3 regions of the Brevibacillus sp. SKDU10 genome follow, and region 3 is predicted to be linked to each of the others. Evidence: riboswitches for the same ligand, from Rfam matches in the RefSeq annotation. Region 3 holds a riboswitch; each other region holds the start of a gene.
What was found. Region 3 has a riboswitch for S-adenosylmethionine ahead of metX (homoserine O-acetyltransferase MetX). Riboswitches for the same ligand answer to the same signal wherever they lie in the genome.
Positions count from the first base shown of each region.

Region 1: linked by a shared signal. The riboswitch ahead of AYJ08_RS16595 (homocysteine synthase) and the one ahead of metX (homoserine O-acetyltransferase MetX) in region 3 are both predicted to bind S-adenosylmethionine.
Region 2: linked by a shared signal. The riboswitch ahead of AYJ08_RS12235 (Na+/H+ antiporter NhaC family protein) and the one ahead of metX (homoserine O-acetyltransferase MetX) in region 3 are both predicted to bind S-adenosylmethionine.

Region 1 is NZ_LSSO01000179.1:11,208-16,549, forward strand. It holds gene AYJ08_RS16585 (amino acid deaminase/aldolase) at 1-637, opposite strand, end outside; gene AYJ08_RS16590 (NCS2 family permease) at 914-2,203, opposite strand; SAM riboswitch class I at 2,677-2,784, shown strand; gene AYJ08_RS16595 (homocysteine synthase) at 2,925-4,223, shown strand; gene AYJ08_RS16600 (hypothetical protein) at 4,323-4,664, opposite strand; partial or broken gene AYJ08_RS16610 (VOC family protein) at 5,004-5,342, opposite strand, start outside.
Region 2 is NZ_LSSO01000155.1:75,234-80,575, forward strand. It holds gene AYJ08_RS12220 (AzlC family ABC transporter permease) at 1-716, shown strand, start outside; gene AYJ08_RS12225 (AzlD domain-containing protein) at 713-1,045, shown strand; gene pepT (peptidase T) at 1,145-2,377, opposite strand; SAM riboswitch class I at 2,734-2,839, shown strand; gene AYJ08_RS12235 (Na+/H+ antiporter NhaC family protein) at 2,935-4,284, shown strand; gene AYJ08_RS12240 (ABC transporter substrate-binding protein) at 4,636-5,342, opposite strand, start outside.
Region 3 is NZ_LSSO01000149.1:47,938-53,279, reverse strand. It holds gene sdhA (succinate dehydrogenase flavoprotein subunit) at 1-317, opposite strand, end outside; gene AYJ08_RS11160 (succinate dehydrogenase cytochrome b558 subunit) at 336-947, opposite strand; gene AYJ08_RS11155 (DUF2507 domain-containing protein) at 1,464-1,943, shown strand; gene metX (homoserine O-acetyltransferase MetX) at 2,051-3,148, opposite strand; SAM riboswitch class I at 3,253-3,363, opposite strand; gene AYJ08_RS11145 (GNAT family N-acetyltransferase) at 3,415-4,236, opposite strand; gene AYJ08_RS11140 (aspartate kinase) at 4,417-5,342, opposite strand, start outside.

The DNA.
Region 1 (5,342 bases), on a different contig from region 3:
CATTTAAACGTTTCCGCTTTTCCCTCACCAAGCGTATAGAACGTTTTTTTAGATAAGAGATAACACCATTTTTGAAACCGTGTCCTGGCATATTATCACCGACACCAGCAATTTGAGCCTCATAGCTCATTATTCCATCCAACACAAGCCAAGGACTGGTTACAATTCTTTCAACCATCTGCATCACTTGCTCGAATGTCCGTAAGGAAGAGCGATATACACCAATATGCAGGCCCCAAAATGAGTCAGAGGCATCCATCTCCACACAAAGCAACAAGGGCGTATCTACTTGTTTTGCCACCTCCTCCGCCAAGTAAATATGCTCCAATGAATCGACCATTAATGTAATTTGTGCGCCCTGCTGTACAGCTCGTGCTATCGCAAGTAGCGAAGATCTGTCCACCACAGGGTAGCCAAGCAGCAGATTATGAAATCCGTTCTCCCACAAAAACAATGCTTCTGATGCTGTAAAACACATGATGCCCTGGATCAAAGGATCATAATCTAAAATATAACGGAGCATAGGAATAGAACGAATTGACTTACTGGCAATTCGTATACGTTTACCATTGCTCCTAGCTACAATTTCAGCAATATTTTGATCCAACAAATCAAGGTCAATATAGGCAAACGGCATAGATAGGTTCGCGAAAGCTTCTCTGTAATAGCGATATCTGCTCGTCGTCTTGTACAGAATCTCACCTTCTTTACTGTTTCATAGATTGGGATATATTTCTCTTCAATATATTCAGTCACACAAGCTTCTAAAACTAGTAAAAAAAGAAAAATGCTTGCTCCATCTAGAGTTACTAGCCGTTCAATTATCCATCCTGCATTCCTGCATTCATACTTCTCATGCCCGTATACAAAAAAGCAGCCATCCTCTCAAAAGAGAAAATGGCTGCCTTTTACCTTAATGAAGCTGCAATGCCAGCAACACAAAATATAGGAAAAACATAAACGAAATGATTAAAAGCGGCAAGGGAATTTCTTTACGTCTGCCCATCGCCAGTTTAACAATTGGATACGCCATAAATCCGAAAGCAATTCCATCTGCAATACTCGCTGTAAAGGGAATCAGCACAATGATCAAGAACGCCGGCAAGCCTTCTGACATGTCGGTGAACTTGATCTGACTCACACTTTGCATCATTAGGCTACCAACCAGAATTAAGATGGGAGCAATCGCTGTATCCGGCACGTAACGAATGACAGGAATGCAAAAGATCGAGATCAAGAACAGAATTCCTACCGTAATTGCTGTAATCCCTGTTTTCCCGCCAGCGGCAATTCCTGCAGAACTTTCCGCTGAAGACACAGTTGGACTCGTACCAAACAATCCAGAAAGCATAGCTGAAATGGAGTTTGCTTGAAAAGTACGAGCAAATTTGCTTTCTGGAACCATGCTGTGCAAAAGCCCCATATTTTCAAAAACAATCACCATGGTTAGCGGAAACACAGCCAGCCAAAATCCAGCAGTAACTATGCCGTCAAACGAAAATGCTCCAAAGATAGTGAGGTACGTTGAGAACGAGAAATCACTTCCCTGACTAGTACCACCTACCGTACCAAGGGCAATAGCAATCAGCGTATTAACAATAATACTGATTAAAAAGCTACCTTTTACATTGCGTAAAAATAGCACGACGGCAATTACTAAGCTGACCAATCCCAATACTACCTTCGTATCGCCCAGATCACCTAAAGCAATAAATGTAGATGGATTAGGCACGATTAAGCCGCCTTTTTGCAAACCAATAAAGGTAAGAAACAACCCAATTCCAACCGTCATTCCTTCTTTTAGAGACAGTGGAATGCTTTTCGCTAAGATTTTGGCAACTGGTGTAAAAGCAATCACGATAAATAAAACACCTGACATGAATACAACTGCCAAAGCGCTCTCCCATGACAATCCCATAGATTTAACAATCGTATAGGAGAAAAACGCATTAATGCCCATACCAGGAACAAGTGCTACAGGAGCATTCGCCCAAAAACCCATGATCAAGCATCCTATGAAGGAGATAATGATCGTGGCAACAATACCTGCTTCCAATGGTATACCTGCATCCGATAAGATCATTGAATTCACGGCAATGATGTAGACAGCGGTGAAAAACGTGGTTAAACCAGCCAAAATTTCATTGCGAACCGTTGTTTGATGACCTTTTACATCAAATCTTTTACGAAAAAATGAGTACAATATCGGTTCCCTTCTTTAAACAAAACAACCCCTCGGCCCACCCGTGCCAATTCACCCCAAAAATTGGGGCAAGACACCTTTCCCTATAGTAGCAAAAAGAACGAAAAAGAGTAAATAGGGAAATGTAAAAATGTGAACAAAAAAGGGAGTGATGCTTGTATGTAGGTTTTCATGTTTCCAGCTAACTCTATATTACCCTCCAAAAAGCAAGCTACTATACAAGTTATGCAGCTCATTATGTATAATTATACTTATTTGTATTTTTATTCATGATTATTCACTTCATGTATCCTGCAAATAAATCTGTTTTGCTGTCGATATGTAGTTAAATTTTTAGAAGTTTAATCCAGATAAAACAAGATGATTTCAAGGCTTCCCAAAACGAACACTGAATTTTATTCCACCTTTTTTCAGAATGTACAAAATCTTATTGACTTATCCCTTCAAGCTTCTTACAATAGAACAAACTTTCATTTTCATCAAGAGTGGTGGAGGGACTGGCCCGACGAAGCCCGGCAACCGGAACATAGCGTTCTTGGTGCTAAATCCTGCAGAATCCGAAAGGTTCTGAGAGATGAATGTATGCGAAATTAGTAACGCAGCCTTCCTCTACTCAGAGGAGGGCTTTTTGCTATGAGAAGCCTGTCTTCCCTCTCTACTGGGCCAACCATTGAAACCAAGAGAATCACCTTACTTTACATGGAAAAGGAGTGGTTTTTTTATGTCAAACCTCAATTGGAAAAGAGAAACATTAGCCCTTCACGGAGGTCAAGTGGCAGACCCAACTACCGGCGCTCTTGCCGTTCCCATCTATCAAACATCCTCCTATGAATTTCGTGACACCAGCCATGCAGCCAATCTATTCGCGTTACAGGAGCCTGGGAACATTTATACCCGCATCATGAATCCAACCCAGGATGTATTTGAGAAACGTGTTGCCCTTCTAGAAGGCGGTATTGGGGCGCTTGCAACTGCATCTGGTCAAGCCGCCATTACATTTGCCTTATTAAATATTGCACAAGCCGGTGATGAAATCATCTCCTCGAGCAGTTTATATGGGGGAACCTACAATTTATTTGCCCATACCTTTGCAAAGCTCGGAATTACAGTTCATTTTGTTGACCAATCCAATCCAGACAATTTCCGTTCAAAGATTACGGACAAAACCAAGGCTATTTTCTGCGAAACGATCGGAAATCCCCAAATGCAGGTTGCCGATCTAAATGCTATTGCTACCATAGCTCATGAATATGGATTACCGCTCCTTGTGGATAATACCTTTGCCTCCCCTATTTTGTGCCGGCCGATTGAACACGGGGCAGATATCGTTATCCATTCTGCTACCAAATTTATTGGCGGTCACGGCACATCTATCGGGGGAATTATCGTAGACTCCGGTCATTTCGATTGGAGTAACGGCAAGTTCCCTGGCCTCTCCACTCCAGACCCTACCTACAATGGAATTGTATATACAGAGGCGGTTGGCAATGCTGCTTATATCGTAAAAGCTCGTGTGCAGCTACAGCGAGATGTAGGAGCTACCTTATCTCCTTTTAACTCCTTTTTATTCTTACAAGGCCTAGAAACTCTCCACCTGCGGATGGAACGGCATAGTCAAAATGCACTTGCTGTCGCTCAATATTTAGAACAACACAACGATGTAGAGTGGGTGAGTTATCCAGGGCTTGCTAGCTCGCCTACCTACGAACTTAGTCAGCGCTATTTACCAGATGGTCATGGGGCTTTGTTGACTTTTGGAATCAAAGGCGGAGTAGAAGCTGGCAAAAAAGTAATTGAATCTGTTCAATTGTTCTCTCATTTGGCTAATGTAGGAGACTCCAAGTCGTTGATCATACATCCGGCTAGTACTACTCATCTCCAACTTACCCCAGAAGAACAAGCTAAGGCCGGGGTGACCCCTGGGATGATTCGTCTTTCCGTAGGTACAGAGGCAATTGATGATATTTTGCAGGATTTAGAGCAGGCTGTTCAAAAAGCTGTGGAAGCTGTACAAGTGTAAGCTGATAATCGTGTAGGATGTAAAAAGGCGTGCTTCACTGTTGCCAGTCGCACGCCTTTTTCTATATGTAAGATGAAAATTTGACTTTTGGATCATCGCTTACTTTTTAGATACCTGAACATATGAGGTCTGTTTCACCGTGTACGTATCTGCGAGTGTTTCTTCTTTTATGACACCTAGCTTAAGTAGGCTGTTTATTTTTGCCACATCCACCTTGGACATCAGCCTCCATATTTGCGGATCTTCTACGGCTTTAAGCAGGTGTTCCTCATTAAACTCTTTCTTCTCTTGCTGACTAATTTTCAGACGGTAGTCTCCAATCTCAATCTCACACGGTTCTGTATAAACAGCCAACAGAATCCGACGTAGCTCTGCCAGTTCCTCTTCTAGCTCTTTTTGCTGTTGTTTGATCGCAAAATACCGAGCAATTGTAGCTTCCATGTGCCCCTCTCCTTTCGTTCTGACAACAATGTATGTAGAAAGGTCACACATAAGAACCGAGAAGGAAGAAGTTTATCACATCTTTTCTTTTATTCTGAATTCTTCCTCTGATATCTTCTTCCACAAATAACAACAAGCAACACTAGAAGGAAACTAACGACACTAATGATATTTTTTGCAGTGCTTTCCTTAATAAATAGATTCAGGAAAAATGTAGGCCCGACAATCAGCAGCAATAGATTTAGCGAGTGTTTTCCAATAAAGTTCAATCACTCTCTCCCCCCATGTTTTTATGATCAATAAAAGTTACATTCCTCCCATTGTATCATATTTATCAGGCTACTTCCCGATTAAGACAAACACATTACCATCCGGCGCCTCTATAATAGCTACATGACCACCTAATGAATTGGAAAATGCCGGACGAATCCACTAAATGGAAGGATCGTCTTTCCACTGTTCATAGAATGCAGTGACATCTTCTACAAAAATCTCTGGCTCTATGAAATGTAATTCAGGGTTATTTTTCAAAACTAATTCTGCATGGCCTTCTCCAAACCCCATACCTACTAGTTTCCATGGTTTACCCGGAATTTGTTCAGCCTCCCACTTTTTTACTAACCCCATTTTCTCATAGAAAAGAATAGCTGATTCCAAGTCTTTCGTATAAATGGCAAG
Region 2 (5,342 bases), on a different contig from region 3:
GAAGAGAAATCAGGATGGAAGAAGCTACTGCCCCTACATTCCGCCAAGGCGTTAAGGATTGTATCCCTACCTTATTGGGCTACATTAGTATTGGACTAGCAGCTGGAGTAATTGGTGTCTCTTCTCACTTGAGCATTTTAGAAATTACTTTATTATCGGCTTTGGTATATGCCGGGTCAGCTCAATTTATCATTTGTGCCCTACTAGCAGCGAATAGTCCCTACTCAGCCATTATTGTAACTACTTTTATTGTAAACCTACGCAACTTTTTATTAAGCGCAACTCTGGCTCCCTCTTTCACCAAATATTCTTTATTAAAAAACATCGGAATTGGCGCACTGGTTACAGATGAATCCTTCGGTGTTGCTATCAATAAGATTACAAAGGGAGAGCAGATAAACGATCGCTGGATGAATGGTCTAAATCTTACCGCTTATATCATTTGGATCTTATCGTGTATGCTAGGAGCTATTCTTGGGAAATGGATTACGAATCCAATGGTATTTGGGTTGGATTTTGCTTTAACAGCAATGTTTGTAGCCTTGCTTGTCCTGCAATTGCAATCTATGGAGCCTTCAAAGCTCAAGCATTCTCTCAGTCTTGTTGTATATATGATCATAGCTATGCTGGTTTTATCCTTTCTGGTCCCTTCACACGTTGCAGTAATTTTAGCGACGGTTATTGTAGCTACTATTGGGGTGGTGACAGATAAATGAGCCTTAATCTATCCATTCTTCTTCTCATACTCGGTTGTACATTTGTAACAGTAATTCCGCGTATTCTGCCATTTTTAGTGGTTCGTAACTTACAATTGCCTGCCCCTGTACTTAAATGGCTTTCTTTTATACCTATTTGTATTCTCACAGCCCTCGTTGTGGAGAGTGTCATTGATAAAAGCAGTGATTCAATCGGAGTGAATTGGCTAACACTCATGGCGATTGTTCCGACTCTATTATTAGCTTTGCGGACGAAAAGCCTTGCCATTACTGTCATTTTCGGCGTTATTTTGATGGGATTACTAAGATTATGTAGTACATATTTATAAAACAAAATCCCCTTTGCTCAACAATAACGAAGCCATGCGTGCATGAACTTCATAATTGTTGACTCCAAGGGGATTTGATTTCTTTTTAGCTTGCTATCATCATGCTTTTTCTTCAAACAACCGAGCTATCTCGATAATAACATGAACAGCTTTTTCCATATTATCTACAGAAACATATTCGAATTTACCGTGATAATTTTCCCCACCAGTAAAAATATTTGGCGTTGGCAGACCCATATATGATAATTGAGAGCCATCCGTACCACCTCGGATCGGGTTGATTACCGGCTCGATATTGAGGTTTTTCATCGCTTCATAGGCAATGTCAACAACTTCCTTAACCGGTTCAATTTTATCGCGCATGTTGTAGTATTGATCATTGAGTTCAAAGCTGATATTTTCTTCGCCGTATTTCTCCTGCATCTTTTTCACGATGCTTGTTACTTTCTCTTTTTTGGCATTAAAATGATCTTTATCAAAATCTCTAATAATGTATTGAGATTTACTTTGTTCGACATCACCGTTTATTGAGCTAAGATGGTAAAAGCCCTCATAGCCCTCTGTGTACTCTGGCGCCTCTTCTTCAGGAAGTTGTGCATGGAATTCCATTGCTAGCTTACTAGCGTTTAGCATTTTATTTTTGGCTGTTCCAGGATGCGTGCTAACTCCCCTAAAAGTAAGCTTGAGCTCTGCGGCGTTAAAGCTTTCATACTCCAAGCCACCTAGCGGCCCTCCGTCCATTGTGTACGCAAATTTCGCACCAAAAGCTGCCACATCAAAATGAGCCGGCCCTCTACTGATTTCTTCGTCAGGAGTGAATGCCACCCTAATTTTCCCATGTTTAATTTCCGGATGCTTTAGCAAATAATCCATGGCGGTCATAATTTCAGTAATACCCGCTTTATCATCTGCTCCAAGCAAGGTTGTCCCATCGGTCGTAATCAATGTGTGACCCTTGTAGGACGGTAGCTCTGGGAATAATTCCGGTGATAAAACAACGCCCAGTTCTTTATGTAGCGTAATGGCTTTACCGTCAAAATTTTCGTGAACCTGCGGATTAACATTTTTGCCTGTAAAATCCGTGGCAGTATCTAGATGGGATAAAAAGCCGATTACGGGAACTTGCTTATCCGTATTTGCAGGGAGTGTCGCCATGACATATCCATTTGCATCCATCGCAACCTCTGAAAGTCCCATCGCCTTTAGTTCTTCAACTAGCAATTTACCCAGCTCTAGCTGACCTGGTGTAGACGGAACTGTCTGGCTCTGGGCATTGGATTGTGTATCAATCTTTACATATCTTGTAAAACGCTCTATGATATCCTGCTTCACTCAAATTCACTCCCTTTTTCATTACATCTTTTTTTATTATACCGCTTGATGGGCGATATTTCCATTTGGTACTCCTATTGCTAACCTATCAACTGGAATGGGAGGATTACCGGATTACCTACAATACAAGCATTCCTATATGCGGAGTAGTCTTCTATCTTGTGTTTTAAGGCAATTTACATTCCAAAATAAAAGCTGAAGGGAAACAATTACTGAAGAATCTATATGATGAAAAAATGGAGCTAGGCAGTAGTATCCTCGGCATAATTTAAGTTTTACTAAAAAATATTTGACATTTTTCTCAGAAAAGAGTAAAGTAAAAAAAGCTTAAGCAACCGAGAATAAAATATGAAACCTTCTTATCAAGAGAGGCGGAGGGACTGGCCCTTTGATGCCTCGGCAGCGGACTCGTATTTAGAGTGCTGTGCCAAATCCAGCAAGCATGTGCTTGAAAGATGAGAAGAGTGATTCTTATCCCATATAAGACCTCTTCTCACAAGAAGAGGTCTTCTTCATTTTTTCTCAGAAAAAGTTTAGAAATAGAGAGGGTGTTATTGATGAATCAGACAAAAGGAAGTGCGTTGGCTTTATTGCCGCTTGGTATATTTTTAGCACTATTTATTGGCTCTGGAATTATTACTGGAGATTTTTATCAGCTGCCAATCATTGTTGCTATTTTGATCGCGAGTACGGTTGCATTAGTAATGAACCGAAAAGATAGCTTTACCACAAAGGTAGAACGATTTGCTAAAGGAGCAGGCAATCCAAATATCGTTATTATGTTATTAATCTTTGTGTTAGCTGGTGCGTTTTCTCAAACAGCTAAAGGAATGGGCAGTGTTGAAGCTACCGTAAACCTAGCCCTTTCCGTTTTGCCTCAGGGTCTTCTAGTTGTTGGTTTATTTGTAATCGGATCATTTATTTCACTCGCAATGGGGACATCCATGGGCACTATTGCTGCATTAGCTCCAATTGCCGTAGGAATCAGCCAACAAACTGATATCTCTGTTGCATTCACAATGGCTACTGTTGTCGGAGGAGCTATGTTCGGAGATAATTTATCATTTATTTCTGATACGACAATTGCCGCGGTACGCACGCAAGGAACAGAAATGAAAGATAAATTCAAAACCAACTTTTTAATTGTATTACCAGCCGCCATTTTAACATGCATCCTATTAATCGTGCTTACATTAGGAAGTCATACAAATATTACAGTTGGAACCTTCAATTGGGTCAAAGTGTTACCTTATGCAGGAGTGCTGCTTGCGGCCTTGCTAGGCTGGAATGTACTTGTGGTTCTAATGGGAGGAACTGTTTTATCAGGTGTCATCGGAATGTTAGATGGAAGCTACACACTTGCCACTTTCTTCAAAAATGTGACGCTAGGGATTAGTGGAATGATGGAGCTTGTATTGCTAACCATGCTCATTGGCGGAATGATTGAGATTATTCAACATAATGGCGGGATTCAATATCTATTACATGTATTGACGCGTAATATTCGATCAAAAAAAGGCGCAGAATTTGGTATTGCTGGTCTTGTGAGCCTGACAAATATGTGTACAGCTAACAATACAATCGCTATTATTTTCGCAGGTCCGCTTGCTAAAAATATTTCAGATCAATATGAAATCGATCCAAGAAAATCTGCAAGCTTACTAGATTTATTTTCGTGCAGCGTACAAGGGATCATTCCTTACGGAGCCCAAATGTTAACGGCAGCAGGATTTGCTTCGCTTTCACCAATCGAACTATTGCCATTTGCTTTTTATCCACTGCTAGTTGCTGTTTGCGGCATCGTGTCAATCGTGATTAACTTTCCACGTTTTTCATCGAATGCCAAAAAAGCTAGTATCATAAAACCTCTGAATGAAAAAGAAGAAGCCCTATATAAGACATCCTAGTGGTTATTCTCCTTGCATCACTAGCAATTCACACGAGTTATGCTACTTACTTCAGAATATCGCTATAATAAATGTCAGGAAAACGAAATACGTAGAATGAAAAAAGCGGTAGGTATTAACCTACTGCTTTTCTATTGATCATTTTTTATCCTTAGCTGTCACTCTAATCGTTCATGTATCTACGCTTAAACAAGACCAATATTTTTTTGAGTCACTATCCTCCTTTATTCTTGTTGTTCTCACAACAGTTCTTTCATAGTGAAACGTAAAAAGCTACCTTCCATAAAGGAAAGGTAGCTTTACTTTCTACGCACGTATTTTTATCGTGCTTCATTGAATGAAATAAACTCTTTAGTTCTTTTTTTTTAAAACAAGATCACGGACCATTTCAATCGCTTTCTCTTTTCCAAGCGGGAAGGTTCCAAGAGACCATGTAGGGTTATCTAGCATATAAACATGTCCATTTTTAACCGCTTTTAGCTTACCCCAAAGCTCTGATTTCTGCATATCATCCAGCTTTTTCTGTGCAACAGCAAGATTGCTACCGTATAATCCTAAGAAAATATAGTCTGGATTAAACTTATACAGGTTTTCAAGCGATACGATTTCTACAAGCTTTTCTTTCGGAGCTCCTTCTGCCATAGGCAAACCTAAATCAGTAAATAAAACGTCTCCTAAAAGCGCCTTACCATAGATACGATATTGGGAAGCGTTTGTAACATATAGAGCAAATGTTGCATCCTTCGATTGCTTTTTAATTTCATCCCCAATTTGTTTCGCTTTTGCATCATATTGAGCAAGCCATTCGTTCATTTCCTTTTCTTTGCCTAAAATACTTGCCATTTCCGGGAATCTTTCACGCCAAGTGTAAAAGTCTCCTTCAAGCTGAACGGTTGGTGCAATTTGCGTAAGCTGATCGTAAAGCTTTTCAGTGCGGTTGCTTGTAAGAATCAAATCCGGTTGCAAGGCCATTACGTCTTCTACTTTAACTGAACTAGTTTCAACTAACGCTACTCCGTCAAGCTTTCCTTTTAAATAATCCGGTAAATCAGGTCCTG
Region 3 (5,342 bases):
GTACGATTGAACATAACTCCCATACGGTCTAGCATATAAATGATACCAGGTGCAGCATCACACATTGCTTTTACTGGTGGTTGGTTCGCTAGGAAGTCACCGCCATAAATCGTGTCATCAAAGTGTTCCCAAGTAGAGTCGCCTTCCCCTTTGGTATTAACAGCTCCATTAATACCGCCCTGCGCACAGACTGAGTGAGAGCGCTTAACCGGAACTAGGGAAAAAAGTTCTACGGCTACCCCTTTTTCTGCTGCTTTAATTGTCGCCATTAGTCCAGCTAGGCCACCGCCGACAATAATTAATTTACCCTTCGCCATGTTTTATTCCCCCTTCTCTTACACGAATGCGAATACGGCACGCAAGCCTACGTAGGATAATGCTACGAACAGGATCATGGTGAAATAAGTTGCCATACGTTGTGAACGCGGCCCTACTGTAATGCCCCAATGCACTAAGAACGACCATACACCATTGCAAAGGTGGAACACAGCGGATAGAACACCTACAGCGTAAAACGCTATCATTACTGGGTTAGTGAAAATATCATGCATGAGGTCATAGTTAATTTCGACAGTACCAAGTGCTTTGGCAATACGTGTTTGCCATACATGCCACGCTACGAAAATCAGCGTGAAAACACCTGTAATACGCTGCCAGAGATACATTTGATTGCGGAAAAACGAGTAGTTGCCATTGTTCGGTTTTGCTTGAAATGCAAGATATAGACCGTAAATGGCGTGGAACAACAGTGGGAGATAAATGAATGCAAATTCCAAAAACAATAAGAACGGTGCCTTTTCAATTAGGCCAACCGCTTCGTTAAATGCTTCCGGCCCTTTGGTTGCTTGAAAGTTCGCCGTTAAATGGAACAGTAAAAACAACCCGATCGGAAACAACCCGAGTAGAGTGTGAAGCTTGTGCAAAGCGAAGTTTTTCTTACTTGCCATGCCTTGGGTCCCCCCTTCATTGATGTGTGGAAAATGTTATCTTACAATACCTATGCCATCACCATGCAGGTTCAAGCAAGACACATGTTCCGCTCCGCTTCCACTTTGGAAGAACATCCTCTATTCACGAAAAACCAACCCCTCAATAGGGAAACACAAAATGTTTCCAGTTTGCGAAATGGTTTCAAAAGTCTGTCAATCCAACGCATAAAAAACCGCGGGCGCAAACGAGTTGTGTCTAAATAAAGAATAAAGATTGGAAATTATGTGACCAAAACCAATTGTACTCCTACCTCTTAGTAGCGTCAAGCAATTGAATAGACTTAATACATTCTTAGATTAATTGTAATCTATATCATTCCTAGCTTTTCTTGTCATTTATTCTTATTATGACCACGTATCTATCAGATATATCTGACTCATCCCTCATTTACTCCTATCATTTCCCTAGTCTTAGCATAATTGTTTTTTTCTTTCATAGAATAGAAATCATACACAAAAGGAGGACGAGCAAGAGTGAGACAAGCTACTGATATCCTACAACAGCTTTTACCTGAGTTTTCAGTATATGATCGTCAGCGCATGCAACAAATGAACATGCCTTTTGCCGGTCATCTCTTTTTTCGAAATGTAGTCACTCAGGAATTACTGGGAGATTGCGAAGCTCCTATTCTTTATTGGATGGGGAAAGAGATAGGTGAGACCTATCATATAGATGCGGCAGAAGATCTGATATTAGCCTTCATCCAGCTCGGCTTAGGAAAGCTGGAATTAACCTTGAGTACAGCTGGACAAATTGAATATCTCCTGACACATCCTCATCTTACCATGCAGACTACAAATCGACTAGAACGCACCCTACAGTTTGAGACAGGCTTTATTGCCGGATCTATTGGCAAGTGGTTAGAGCGTGAGTCAAATGCCACACTCACTCTTCTGGGAAAGGACAAAAAAAAAGAACCAACTGCACACATTCAGGTTGTTATCTCAGGGTAACAACCTGTTTTTACGTGCAGAGCTCTTATATACGTTTACATCATTACTAGTTGTCATTGTCATGGTTTCCTACCTGTCTGCTTTCTCTTCATCATCTGATAAGCTGGTTATCCAATCAATGATGTTTGTTGCTCTTTTACTGTTACAGGAAAATAAGGCCCTACTAGCTGAGCCATTTTATCCATTTCAACTAAAAAACCATCATGTCCAAATACGGAGTCAATTGCAAAAAAATCAACATCCTTCCCCTGTTGTTTTAACGTAGAGGATAGCCAAAGCTGATGAGGAATTGGATACAACAAATCGTTGGAAATAGCTATACAGACTACCTTGGCTTTGATACGCGACAATGCGTTTTCAATCCCATCCCTTCCCCTACCAATATCGTGTGTATCCATTGCTTTTAGGAGATACAGATAGCTATTTGCATCAAAGCGCTGCACGAGCTTATCGCCTTGATAACGTAAATAGCTTTCCACTTCAAATGTGGTATCCACTAAGTCGGCATGCACGGTTCCTTGATGGGCCCTGCCAAATCGTTCTTCAAATAATTCGGCTGTCCGGTATGTAATCATGCCAACCATACGCGCTGTTGCCAACCCGCGAATAGGACCTAACTGAGGATAATAATGTCCATTATTCCAATCTGGATCATTACAAATCGCTTGCCTTGCCACATCATTGTAAGCAATGGCCATAGCTGATAACTGAGCGCAGGTAGCCACTGGGATCACTACATCCATCATTTGGGGATATTCAACCGCCCACTCATAAACCTGCATACCACCCATCGAACCGCCAATGACCGCATAAAGATGAGAAATCCCCAGTTGCTCAATGAGCTTGTATTGGGCGCGTACCATGTCTCGGATCGTCACAACAGGAAAATGAGTTGCATATGGCTCTTTAGTTTCCGCATTCATACTTGCAGGACCTGTTGTTCCGTAACAGCCACCTAAGACGTTTGTGCAAATCACGTAATAATAATTGGTATCAATTGCTTTTCCTGGCCCAATCAGCCCATCCCACCAGCCTGGCTTTTCACCATCACCTACCACTTGACTGTCTCCAGTTAATGCGTGGCAAACCAAAATTGCATTCGATTGCTCAGAGTTGTACGTACCGCTTGTTGTATAACCGATTTCCACTTGACGGAGCACCTCGCCACATTCCAACTCTAGGTTGTGAATCGTTGCTTTTCTCAATGCAATTCCTCCTATTTCCACTTGATGCCCTAAAGTGCAGGTACCTATGTGCTAAAAAACCCCTCTTCCGGAGAAGAGGGGTTTGATCGTATCGACTAGACCCGCTCTTATCTGCCAGACTACTTCATGTGTGCCTGCTGGATTTAGCACCTCTCCGCTTCTTGCGGGGTTGCCGGGTTTCTTCGGGCCAGTCCCTCCACCACTCTTGATAAGAGATTTCTATATAATTATGTTTATCATACTTCTTTCGAGTAAGAATTGTCAATCTATTTCAATGAAAAGGATTCTTCTCTTTTTATTTGATACATCGTCCACATTCCAATGTCCTGAAAGCCCAAACGTTTATAAATAGCTCCAGCCGCTTGATTATCATAAAATAAGCACAAGCTTCGCCCTTCCGCTAAAACATCCCTGCACAGCGCTGCCATGCAAGCACTAGCATACCCCCGCTTGCGATAAATGGGATGAGTACAAACACCAACAATCATGGCAGCCATCGAACACTCGGCTGTTGTCGAAGCACAGGCTACCGTTTCTGTGTTCACCTCGACATAATAGGTTCTCCCCGTACCGCTTTCCAGTGTGTGTTTCAATGCTTCTTCTGCATCAGCAGATCTGCCAAACTCTTGAATCTGATCACGTAGGCTGACGATTTTTTTTACATCATGAACGGTGGCTTTTTTTACCTCAAATCCCTTGATGTCATCCTGAGATAATCGAGAGTCATCTTCTAATTCTGCAAAATAGGTAGTTTTGATCTCATGCTTCGGCAGATGGCTTGCAAAGGCCTGCAAAGAATCTTGTTTTCCTGATAAAACCTCCAGCTTCTTGTCAGCAAGGATAATTTCACTGAACCCTTCCATATCAAACCTATCCAAAGCATAAAATACGTATGAGTGATAATACCGCAGGAGCACCGCAGAGAGTTTTGTCTGGTCACTCGCTGACCATTCTCCCCATAACTCTTGAAAAGGGGTAGAGAAGCCAAAATTTTCGACATCACCAATAAGAAATAAGTTCAAGCTTCTCTCTTTTGATACCAATTCCATAAATGCTTCATAATCTGCTTCTGTTAGTTTTCGGATCATTTGGCAATTCCCTCTCCAAAAGTTTTTCCCTCCATTATTTGAAAAAGTGTACTATTTGTCAATAGAATTCAGAAAAAACACATAAAGCCCGGTGGAAGTCTCTCCACCAGGCTCCTTGATTAATCCAATCCTATCCCTGTCCATTTGAAGCACTCTACATGCTGTTTTATCTAAAACAAATTAAGCGTATACGACAGCATCCGCAGAAACATCCAATCCAAACGCCGTATGCAGTGTAGCTACAGCTTGCGCAACTTTTTCTGCTGGGATAACACAAGATACCTTAATATCAGAGGTAGATACCATCCGAATGAGAATATCCTGGCTGGATAAATGACTAAACATATCGGCTGCCACCCCCGGATTGGTTATCATACCAGCTCCTACAATTGAAACTTTTGCAAGGCCAGATTCATATTCCACATGCTCAAAGCCTAACTCCTCCTGATGAGCCGCCAAGGTCTCCAGCGTTCTATGTAAATCATCAGCGGAGATCGTAAAGGAAACATTATTTGCTTTGTCATGATAGGTGCTTTGAATAATGATGTCTACATTAATAGAAGCGTCCGCCAATGCTTTAAATAATAAAGATAACATGCCTACTTTTACAGGCATTCCGATAACCGTTATAGAAGCTACATCTTTGTCATGAGCTATTCCGCTGATTACTTTGCCTAACTCCATGTTTGTCTCCTCCTCAACCAATGTTCCCTCTTCTTCTGTAAAACTGGAACGAACCACAAGTCGAACTCGATGTTTTTTTGCACTTTCCACAGAACGCGGATGCAATACACCAGCTCCTAGAGTTGCTAATTCTAGCATCTCATCATATGAAATGGAGCTTAACTTTTGTGCACGAGAAACAATGCGCGGATCGGCTGTAAATACCCCTGATACATCAGTGTAGATTTCACAGCAGGTAGCCTGGAGACTAGCCGCAATTGTTACCGCTGTAGTATCAGACCCGCCCCGTCCCAATGTTGTAATTTCTCCGTTTTCGCTAGCTCCTTGAAAACCTGCTACGATGACAATTTTCCCCTGCTGTAATTCTTGCTCAATCCGTTGACTGTTAATCGTACTAATGCGTGCCTTTCCATGCTTCTCTT